One region of the uncultured Vagococcus sp. genome, then DNA from elsewhere that is predicted to be linked to it. Evidence: riboswitches for the same ligand, from Rfam matches in the RefSeq annotation. Region 1 holds a riboswitch; each other region holds the start of a gene.
The links. A riboswitch is a leader RNA that binds a small molecule or an ion and turns the genes downstream of it on or off. The one in region 1 is predicted to bind thiamine pyrophosphate.
Positions count from the first base shown of each region.

Region 2: another riboswitch for thiamine pyrophosphate. It lies ahead of thiM (hydroxyethylthiazole kinase); the one in region 1 lies ahead of tenA (thiaminase II).
Region 3: another riboswitch for thiamine pyrophosphate. It lies ahead of thiT (energy-coupled thiamine transporter ThiT); the one in region 1 lies ahead of tenA (thiaminase II).

Region 1 covers NZ_CAUQJB010000005.1:172,872-176,630, reverse strand. The annotation lists gene RWN13_RS07040 (BglG family transcription antiterminator) at 1-1,238, shown strand, start outside; TPP riboswitch at 1,269-1,376, shown strand; gene tenA (thiaminase II) at 1,506-2,177, shown strand; gene thiW (energy coupling factor transporter S component ThiW) at 2,177-2,674, shown strand; gene RWN13_RS07025 (TraX family protein) at 2,713-3,495, opposite strand.
Region 2 covers NZ_CAUQJB010000002.1:93,335-97,093, forward strand. The annotation lists gene thiD (bifunctional hydroxymethylpyrimidine kinase/phosphomethylpyrimidine kinase) at 1-481, opposite strand, end outside; gene thiM (hydroxyethylthiazole kinase) at 478-1,275, opposite strand; TPP riboswitch at 1,425-1,549, opposite strand; gene RWN13_RS02345 (hypothetical protein) at 1,550-1,783, opposite strand; gene RWN13_RS02350 (SprT family protein) at 2,110-2,568, opposite strand; gene RWN13_RS02355 (Tex family protein) at 2,624-3,759, opposite strand, start outside.
Region 3 covers NZ_CAUQJB010000042.1:29,847-33,605, reverse strand. The annotation lists gene RWN13_RS21425 (helix-turn-helix transcriptional regulator) at 184-948, shown strand; TPP riboswitch at 1,131-1,234, shown strand; gene thiT (energy-coupled thiamine transporter ThiT) at 1,299-1,889, shown strand; gene RWN13_RS21415 (ABC transporter ATP-binding protein) at 1,935-3,692, opposite strand; gene RWN13_RS21410 (ABC transporter ATP-binding protein) at 3,693-3,759, opposite strand, start outside.

The DNA.
Region 1 (3,759 bases):
TATCGGTAGGCAATCCCGATTCAACGACTAAAGACTATGAGATTATTATGGAACTGGTTAAACGAATCATCATGCGTTTTGAGGCCTTGTCGGGGATTCGCTTTAATCATCAGGAAATGGTGATTAACCAGCTATACTCACATCTACGCCCGGCCTATTATCGTTTGTATTTTAAATTACCAATTGTTAATCCCCTCCACGGCAAGATAAAAAAAGAATACAGTGAGCTTTTTAATATTGTGGAAGAAGCCCTAAAACCTATCGCCTCTTTATTTGAGCACGCCATACCTGAAGAAGAGGTTGCCTTTTTGACCATGCATTTCGCTTCCTTGAGTGCTAGCTTAAAAGAAGCTAAGCAACCGCAAAAAGTTGCTTTAATTGTCTGTCCAAATGGGATTGGTAGTTCTTCAATTGTCTACACAGAATTAAAAACCCTTTTTCCAGAACTATCCTTTATTGGCCCTATGGAAACCAATGGGATTGAACATTTAGCTGACTCGTACGATTTAATCTTTTCAACAGTGCCGAATATTCGCTTGTTTTACACTAAAAAACCTGTTTACGTGGTCAGTCCAATTATGAATACGGCAGAAAAGTACCGTTTGATTAGTGATGTTTATTCTCAATTAGGTAATTTAGGCTTTCAATTACCTAGTGTCAAATCAATTTTGGAAGTGGTGGAAAAGCATGCCACTATTTTAAATGTTGGAGCTTTGGAAAAAGAACTCTATGACAGTTTGATTCCTAAAAATGAAAACACTGAATCAGAGGTGACTGAACCAGCGTTATATGAGATTACCAATCCAGACTTGATTCAATTGAGAGTGACAGCCCGAGATTGGGAAGAAGTGATTCGTGTAGCAGGGGCTCCTCTTTTAAAACAAGGGTATATCACTCGTGGGTACATCGACACAATAGTTGCCAATACTAAGCTGGAAGGGCCATATATGGTGATTGCCAAACAGATTGCCTTGCCTCATGCTCGCCCAGTAGATGGGGTGGAGAAATTGGGAATTAGCATTACCAGTCTCAGTTATCCTATTGAATTCGGAAGTAAAGAGAATGACCCAGTTAAGTATATCTTTTGTCTAGCGGCCACAGCCAATAATCGACATTTAAATGCCATGGCAGAATTGGTTGAATTACTGGATGATCAAGCTTTTTTTGAGTTATTGGATACTAGTCGAGAGCCTCATGAGGTTTACCAGTATTTAATGAGCAAATCACAGAGCGAATAGACGGAAAGCAAGGTGTTGTGGTATACTCAAAATAATTGCTAGGGGTGTCTTTCAAAAAGACTGAGATGTTGATGAAATCAACGGACCCTCTGAACCTGAGAGTTAGGACTCGCGAAGGGAAAGCTTAGAAAAAACTATCTGACGAGGGCTCGTTCTGATTGTTTATTTGGCTATTTCAGGCTACTTCCTAATGATTAGGAGGTGGTCTTTTTGGTGTGAGAATTGGATAGCTCTCTGGCAATAAAATAGATGAGTGAGGTGGACTAGATGTTTTCAGAAGAATTACGGGAAGAGGCTGCTGCATTATGGCAAGCTAGTTTTGACCATGACTTTATCCAGGAGTTAGTTGCTGGAACCTTAGATGAGCAAGGGTTCCGCTATTATTTACTACAAGATTGTTATTATTTAATTCACTTTTCAGAAGCTCATGGATTATTGGCTGCTAAAACGGCTGACGAAGAGATCAGGGCTAGTCAATTGGCCTTACAAAAAGGCATGGAGGAAGGGGAAATTGCTGTTCGCGAGCGCTATTTTAAGTGGCTGGGAATTACTAAGGAAGAGTACCAAAAGACGGTTGTGGCACCAAGTGCTTATGAGTACGTCAATCATCTTTATCGACAATTAGCAACTGGAACAGTGGGGACTTCACTGGCGGCCCTTTTGCCTTGTTATTGGCTGTATCTTGAAATAGGCCAGCGATTTAGTCAAGTAGCATCTCCTAATCCGTTGTATCAGGACTGGATCAACACCTATGATAGCCCAGAGTTTGCAGAGAGTACAAGGCAGCAAATTTCTTTGCTGAATCAACTGTCAGAACTGGCGGATGAGGATGAGCGTCTGGCGATGAAGGAAGCGTTCTTAATCAGTAGTCAGTACGAACTGGCTTTCTGGGAAATGTCCTACACAAGGGAGACCTGGCAGTTTGAGGCTCTTAACTAATGGTAGCTTTCAAGGCTAAGAAAATCGCGTATACAGCTAGTTTAGCGGCATTGGCTTTTGTTGGAGGCAGTTTATTTCATGTTTCTATTGGAGTTGTTAGAGTAGCACCGATGCAGCATCTGATTAATTTACTGACTGGTGTCGCTTTGGGACCCTGGTACGGTGTGAGTCAAGCTTTTATTGCCTCAGTTTTACGAAACATCAGCGGCACGGGGACACTGTTGGCATTTCCCGGCAGTATGATTGGGGCATTCTTAATCGGAATTGTTTATCGGCGAACAAGTAAGTTAATGATGGCTGGACTAGTTGAAATTATTGGAACAGGACTCATAGGCGGGTGTGTCTCATATTTATTGGCTAGATATGTTTTGGGCATTGGATTGCCTTTAGGTTTAGTATTAGGTAGTTTTTTCATCAGTACCCTTGTTGGAGTCACAATGGGATATCCCTTAGTCAAAATCTTGCGAAAACGACTCCCCAATTTATTTGGTGAATAAAAAAACGATCAAGGAAATTCCTTGGCCGTTTTTTTAAGTTAAAGCCAGGTGGCCAGTAAGTATAGAATCACCAAATGAGCTGGGTAAAAGAAATAGAAAAACCATTTCATCTTACGGCCTTCCTGACCGTTGTAAAAGTAAAGGGGGATAGCTGCAAAGAGCATCATCCATTGGAAGTTACTGAGAAAAAGATCTTGAAACGAAAATCCTGTTGAAATTAAGGCGACAATAGCTAAGGCCAAAAGTTGCAGGCTTTTTTTTCCACGGAATAGATAGAAGAAAAGGGCCAGTAGCACCATCAGAAAGCCGCCTTCAACAAACACAATATTCGGAATAATCATTGATCCATAGACTGCAATCATCACTAAATCGGAATTTTCGAAAAGCAACAGTAAACCGAAACCATAACCGATGACGCCTAAAATAATGGCTAAACCAGAGATCCATTTTTTAGTACTTTTAGTCGCCAGACCTGTTTTTAACAGGTCCACAGCATACATTAATAAGACAGCAATGAAGAGGGTGCCAAAGATATTATTCATCAAGACAATCTCATCGTTAGGCACTAATCGTGACAGTACTTGTTGAATCACTGACATGATCCAGAAACCAACTAATAAGTTGCGCAAATAAGCAAGCTTATTTCGTGTGTAGTGGAACCCTTCGGCACTTAAAAAGAGAAAGACCGGAGCAACAATTCGACCGATCATAGTGAGCCAGATAGGGGCTCCTTCTAAGGCAAACATTTGATGAATATGGTCACAAACCATTAGGGTAATTCCCAGTATTTTTAATTGAAACGCAGTTAATCCTTTTTGCATAATTGTCCTCCTAGATAAATGTCTTAACCTTTTTGAGTATAGCCTAGGGTGATATTAATAACACGAACAAGGGCCTTACATAATGTGACAGTTTTGTTAGGTCATGGAGCTAGGAATGAAAACAGGAGAGTATCAGTCTTCTCGATTTCACAGCACAGCTTTGCTGATAGGCTTATGCTTGGGTCCCAATTGTCGGAGGAACTCTTTCAGCATTGATTTTTTAACCTTATCATTTAATTTTAAAAAACTGAAGGGTGAAATATT
Region 2 (3,759 bases), on a different contig from region 1:
CAGCAGCTACCATCTCTGCTTCTGAGGCAATGGCATGGCCCACTATTTCTTCAGCCTCAGGTAAATTAGGGGTTATTAAGGTTGCCAAAGGCACTAAAGTTTCTTTCATCCCCTTCATGGCTTCATCGGCCATTAAGGAAGCGCCACCTTTGGCAATCATAACAGGATCCACCACTAGAGGAATATCTGGATAAGCAGTCAAAAATGAGGCTACAATCTTCATGTATGACTGATCGACTAGCATCCCTGTTTTAATTGCGCCTATCTCAAAATCAGAAAACACTGCCTCTAATTGTTCTTGAACCCCTTGGACTGGAGTTGGATAAATGCCGCTCACTCCCTTAGTATTTTGAACCGTAATTGCAACAATCACTGATGTCCCAAAGACTTCTCGCTCTTGAAAGGTTTTAATATCCGCTTGAATGCCGGCACCACCACCACTATCAGAACCTGCTATCGTACATGCTTGGGCTATTTTCATGATCCCATCTCCTCTCTGATTTTTAGCAAAAACTGGTCACTTTCATTTAATAAAAACAATTGATTGATAAACTCTACTTTAAAACTACTAGGGAGATTAGTTGCCATTGCCGCCTTTTCCCCTGCTATTCCGTAGATAGCGTGAGCTGCCACCGTGCTTTCAAAAACATTTGGATAACTACCGATAAAAGCGCCGCAAACCCCACTTAAAAGGCAACCCATCCCCGTTACCCGGGTCATTAAGAGATGACCATTGTCGACACTTGCCAGTCTTGTGCCATCGCTAATCCAATCTCTTTCACCACTAATTGCCACAACACAGTCATTTGCTAAGGCGACTTCTCGCGCCATCCTAGCTAAGGAGTATTGTCCCGCCCCACTATCAACCCCTCGAGCTTGCCAAGGGACATTAGCTAATTGGGCAAGTTCTCCTCCATTGCCTCTAATGAGACTTATCTTGAGTTCGCTCAATAAAGTCTTAACTATCTCTTGCCGATAAGGACTGGCGCCAACACCAACTGGATCCAAGACAATCGGCACATCATTTTCATTGGCTCCTCGCCCTGCGACTAGCATCGATTCAAAAATCGGTGTTGTAATCGTGCCAATATTTAAAACTAAACAACTTGCTTGAGAAGCAATCAACCCGACTTCTTCTTTGGCATAAGCCATTATCGGTGACGCACCAATTGCCAGCAGACCATTTGCAACATGATTAGCCACAACTTGATTCGTCATATTATGAATCAAAGGGCTCACTGCTCTTATTTTATTTAACTGCTCAAAACTTTTCATCAATCTCTTCCTTTAAGGATTATTTTGATTCATTCGCCTCGAAACGTGAATCGAGCAAAAAAACCACCTTCTCAAAATCAGAAAGTGGGTGTATTTACACATATTTAGGGTAAGACCCTATCAAACAACTATTTCGTCTATCTAAACGAAAAACCTGCTAGCCACATTTCCTCCGCTGGTATTAACCAGATCAGGTCTAAGGGTCAGGATATTTCCTATCTCAGCACAGTAACAGACAAATCACGTCCTCACAATCGCCCCCCTAGTGGTCGAACTATTCAATTAACCATACGATAGCATGACAACTGAAAGAAGGCAAGTAAAATAAGCAAGATGGCTCAATGATCTTCATATGATTCTTCTTCAATCTCAGGCCACCAACTAAAAAATAGTCGATACAAAATATACCACCCAGATAGCCATGAATAAGCAACCAAAGAATAGAGACTTTGCGTCTCCACCATAAGACCATCGCAATAATCGCAAATAAAATACTTCTTTTTGGCATAAAACGCCTCCATCCATTATCATCCCTTAATTGTGCGACACCCTTCCATCAAAATCTAGTGAATTCAACTCATTCCCCCAGTAACCAACTAGTCTCCTAGTTTGCCAAGGAATAGATTAATGCCCCAAACATTGTGATTTTTCCAGACTACAACTGAACCTCTCCCTAGTCCAGCAATCAACCGCCAACTCACTATGAGTTTCCTTAATGAGACGTTTACAGGCAACACAAAAAAGACCTAGAAGCAGGTCTAAGAGTTTTCGCCTTGCAACAACCAATTAACACATCAGCCTACAAAGTAGCTCTTAAACGCCCTACTTGTATCCCTATAGATGTTTTAATTGGCCACCGCAACGACAGCTGTATTTACGAGTGTTAATCCGTCGCTTGCGTAAAATCAAGTTATGGCATTTGAGACACTCATATTGTTGATAATTTTCTGGTTTTTGTTCCTCTAATGGTTTGACAAAGCGACTACCGCCAGTCTTTTTCAATAGATTCTTAAAATCGGCATCCCGATGTTGAAAGCCACGACCTTCCAGATGAAGATGATAATGACATAATTCATGTTTAATAACATTAATCAATTCTTCCATACCGTAACGTTCGTAGACTTTTGGATTAAAATCTAAATTATGAGAGTTCAGATGATAACGTCCACCCGTTGTCCGCAAGCGACCATTTAAGAAAGCGCGATGCTTAAATTCCCGATCAAATTCGTTGGTGGAGATCAACTCCACCAACTCTTGCAAACGGTCATCAGTTAATGCGTCGATATCATCCATCTCTTCCAGATAGTTAAAATCTTCATATAATGCGCTGAAAACCATCAATACCCTTCTATCCCTTCTCTTTGGCTGGTCCTAACATATTTAAAGCAATCCGTCCTTTGCGAAGATCGATTTCTTCAACCCAGACTGTTACCACATCGCCAACTGCCACAACGTCTGTGGGATGTTTAACAAATTTATTGCTTAATTTTGAGATATGAACCATCCCATCTTGTTTTACGCCAATGTCCACAAAGGCACCAAAATCAACGACATTGCGCACCGTCCCTTGTAACTCCATTCCTGGTTTTAAATCTTCCATACTTAAGACATCTTGTCTCAATAAGGGTGCTGGCATTTCATCACGCAAGTCACGACCCGGCTGAATTAAACCAGCAATAATATCTGTTAAGGTCTCTTTCCCCACGTCTAATTGAGAAGCTGTCTGGTTGGTGTTTAACTGTTCCAGAGCTGTTCTAGCTTCCACTGACCCCAGTTCCTTTGGTCCCACTTTAGCCTCAGCTAAAACGGTTTTCGCAACAGGATAACTCTCGGGATGGATGCCTGTATTATCTAAAATATTTTTACTTTCAGGAATACGTAAAAAACCAATGGCCTGTTCATAAGCTTTAGGTCCTAACCGCGGTACTTTCTTAAGTTGGGGGCGACTAGTAAATGCCCCATTTTCCTCACGATAAGTCACAATATTTTGAGCCGTTGTTTTATTTAATCCTGAAACATGTTGTAATAAAGCGGGGCTAGCCGTATTAACAGTCACCCCCACTTGGTTAACTGCAGTTTCCACAACAAAGTCCAACTGTCCAGCTAACATTTTCTGTGAGACATCATGTTGATATTGACCAACGCCAACAGCTTTAGGATCAATCTTAACCAGTTCTGCCAAAGGATCTTGCAGGCGTCGCGCAATACTAACCGCACTCCGTTCCTCCACTTGCAAATGAGGAAACTCCTGACGAGCAATATCACTAGCTGAATAAACCGAGGCACCAGCTTCATTAACAATCACATAATAAACATCTCGTTTAATTTGGCGCAATTGTTCAGACACAAAAAGCTCTGATTCCCGACTAGCTGTTCCATTGCCAATCGCGACCATCTCAACTTGATAGGTTTCAATTAATTGATTAAACACCACTGCTGCTTGTTGCCGTTTCGCCTCGTTGGCCGGTTTATGGGGATAGATCA
Region 3 (3,759 bases), on a different contig from region 1:
AAGATGATGGGGAAGATAGCCCAATGTATAAAATGGAGTAGAAAAATCACTTGTTCTTAAGTAAATACTGCTAAATCAATGAGGCAACAAATTGTTTCATATCCATTTTAAGGTTAAAGCAACATTTTGAAGCTGTAAAAAAAATACACACAAGGCCATACTAATGTCAGAGGAGGCGAAAAAATGAATATAGCAGAACAACTTAAATTAGCGCGGAATCAAAAAGGGCTTACCCAACAAGACGTGTCAGAAGTTTTGCACGTTACAAGAGCAACTATCTCAAGTTGGGAAGTAGGCAGAACCTATCCTAGTTTAGATTTGTTAGTTGATTTAAGTAATCTGTATGATTTGTCCCTCGATACATTATTAAAGGAGGACATTAGTATGGTGGAAAAAGTCAGCAAGGATGTCAAACAAAAGAGGGTTTATCAGCGAATTTTTCTAGGAGCAGTTGCAGTAATCGCGTTATTTTTAATGGTTAACATTGTGTGGCTAATGAGTAACACAATGAATTATCAATACGTAGAGGATAATTGGGACTCAGATAAAAAATTCTATTATCTGGAGAAAGAAGGAATAAAGTATACAGCTAGTAAAATGAATACTAGGTTTTTATTCAGAAATAGTTATTTAAAAAAGGAGCCAATTTGGGTGATGTCATGGCTTACAAACCCCAAGGATAAAAATGGATATGGGTTGAATATGACTGTGGATAACGATAATGATATTTCCATGTTAGTGGAGATTGGGGAGAAACGGACGGGTGGCATTATTTATGTCGATTCAAATATGAAATACATTAATCATGAGAATACTACCGACCTTCTGGACGAGCTTGCCCGTCCAGAAGAATTAGTAAAAGTAAAAAAATTTTTAGTGGAAAATAAAACAGAATTAGAAAAGTTGTACCGTTCTACAAAAAAACAGTATGATTTGGTTAATAATTAATACAGGGTTAGCGTGTTTTTGTAAGGAATCATGATATATGATTGACGATGAAGATCGATAAAAAATCAGACAAATAGCCATAAGCATTAAACTAATTTCAACAATTCAAATCCGTTGACATAACAGGTAAACCTTGTTATGCTGTGAAAGTAATCAGAAGATTACACAACTAAATAGAACTTACCATCACAAAGGGGTGCCTGAAAAGGCTGAGATTAAGCGCAAGCTTGGACCCTTCGAACCTGATTGAGTTGATACTTACGTAGGGATTGTGATGGAGTGGAATCTAACTATTCTGCTCCTCCTTTGATGTATGGCTTTTGTTCTATACAAAAAAAGGAGGAGTTTTTTTGACGTCAAAACGGTTATTAGTTTGGATTGAAGGAGCGGTTGTCGCAGCATTGGCAATTGTCTTATCGCTGATTCCCACGGGGATTGGTACTAGTTTTTCAGTCTCTCTAGGGATGGTACCCTTGACGATTTACGCCATGCGTCGTGGCACGTTACCAGGGATATACGCAGGTCTGATTTGGGGGTTACTCCATTTTTTGACAGGGCAAGTTTATTTCTTAAGTGTGATTCAGGTGTTAATTGAGTATTTATTGGCTTTTACATTTGCTGGGTTTGCCGGTCTTTATCATGGCAAGATCGCTCAATCGGTAAAAGAGGGCAACCAAACTAATTTGATGGGCTATATTGTGGCAGCAACCTTTGTTGGCAGTTTTGCTCGCTATTTCTGGCACTTTGTTGCTGGGGTAGTATTCTGGGGTGCCTATGCTTTTGGTGGGATGAGTCCGTTTGTTTTCTCATTAGTGATGAATGGTGCCAGCGGTTTAGCAACGGCTGTGGTAACAGCCGTTGTCGCAGCGGGAATTGCCAGTAAGTTCCCACAGTTGTACTTGGCTGATGAAAAAATTTCAACAGTTAATCAAGAAAAATAATCGCAAAAAGACCTTTCCCCTTATTTTGGGGGAAAGGTCTTTTTGCTACTCAGAAAATTGTGAATCATGGAGTTTGCGATAGAAGCCATCGTCTTTTTTCAGCAAGTCATCATGACTGCCAATTTCGACAATTTGGCCATTATCCATAACGAGAATCGTATCGGCCTCGCGAATAGTTGATAAACGGTGAGCAATAACGAAACTGGTTTTACCGGTCATCATTTTTAAGAAGGCCGCTTGAATAGTCTGTTCTGTCAACGTATCAACGGAGCTAGTGGCTTCGTCGAGAATCAACATCGGCGGTTCGGAAATCATCGTTCGAGCAATGGTCAACAGCTGGCGTTGTCCTTCTGAAATTTTAATTCCAGCACTGCCAATGACTGTGTCATAGCCTTGGGGTAACTTTTTGATGAAGGAATGAATATTAGCTGACTTCGTGGCGGCGATGATCTCACCCTCTTTGGCGTCAGGTCGTCCAAAGGTCAGGTTATCACGAATGGACCCATCAAAGAGCCAAGTGTCTTGTAAGACCATCCCAAAGGCTTGACGCAACGAATCACGAGTGTAAGCCGTGATAGAGTGACCATCAATTTCGATAGATCCTTCATTGATGTCGTAGAAACGCATTAGTAAGTTAACCAAGGTTGATTTCCCAGCACCAGTTTTTCCGACAATGGCCACGGTTTCCCCTGGTTTGACATCCAGATTGAGTCCATGAATCAGGGGTTTATCTGGGACATAAGAGAAGGCTACATTTTTAAAACTGATAGCTCCTTCAGCTTGATTCAAGACAATGGCGTCAGGCTGATCGGCCGCTTCAGGGGTCTCGTCAATGATGTTAAAAGTTCGTTCTAAACCTGCCAAGGCTGTTTGAATTTGAGTGGTAATCCCTGATAGTTCGATAAATGGTTTTGAAAATTGACTGGAATAAATCGTAAAGCTGGAAATCATTCCCACGCTGAGATTTCCCGTTCCTTTTAAGGCAATCAAGCCACCAACCAAGCCAATAAAGACATACGCCAAGTGGTCAATGAAACGGCTTAGAGGGTTGGTCAAGGAAGAGGCAAATTGGGCTTTTTGACCCACAATTAACAGGCGATCATTCAAGACTTCAAAGGTCTCTTGAGATGGTTGTTCATGTTGAAAGGCTTTGACTATTTTTTGATTGCCAATTACTTCATTAACGAATCCAGAAATCTCACCGACAATCCGTTGCTGTTCGGAGAAACGCTTTTGACTGGTGTGAGCAACGACCCAGGTAACCAAGAAAATTAACGGCGTTGCAACTAAAACCACGACGGTCAAAATAGGGCTGAGAAACAACATCGACAACAAAGAGATGACGACAATCGTCATACCGGAAAAGAGTGTGTTGAAAATAGCCACACAGGCTTCCGAAACAAAGTCCAAATCATTGGTAAACCGGCTGATGATATTCCCGTGAGCCGTTTGGTCATAATAATTAATCGGTAATGTATTTAAGTGATTAAAGGTGTCTTTCCGCAGTTCAGCAACGGCTTTATAAGACATGCGATTGCCTAATAACTGGACCAGCCATTGTGAGACTGTGGCAATGACTAAAATCCCGGCTAACAAAAGCAATATTCGCGTCAGAGCAGTAAAATCAACTCGTCCTTTGCCGAGCATGGTGTCGATCCCTTTTCCCGTAAAGTAAGTCATGACGACAGTGGCGGTTCCGCCACTAATCCCTAATAGAAGAGCACCGACAATTTCTAGTTTATACACGCCTAAGTAAGGTAAGAAGCGTTTAAAAGGGGATGAGTTTATGTGTTTATTTCGCATTTAGGTCTCCTCCTTTTCTTGCTGTGACGCGACAATTTCCTGGTAAACCTCAGAGTGTGTCATTAAG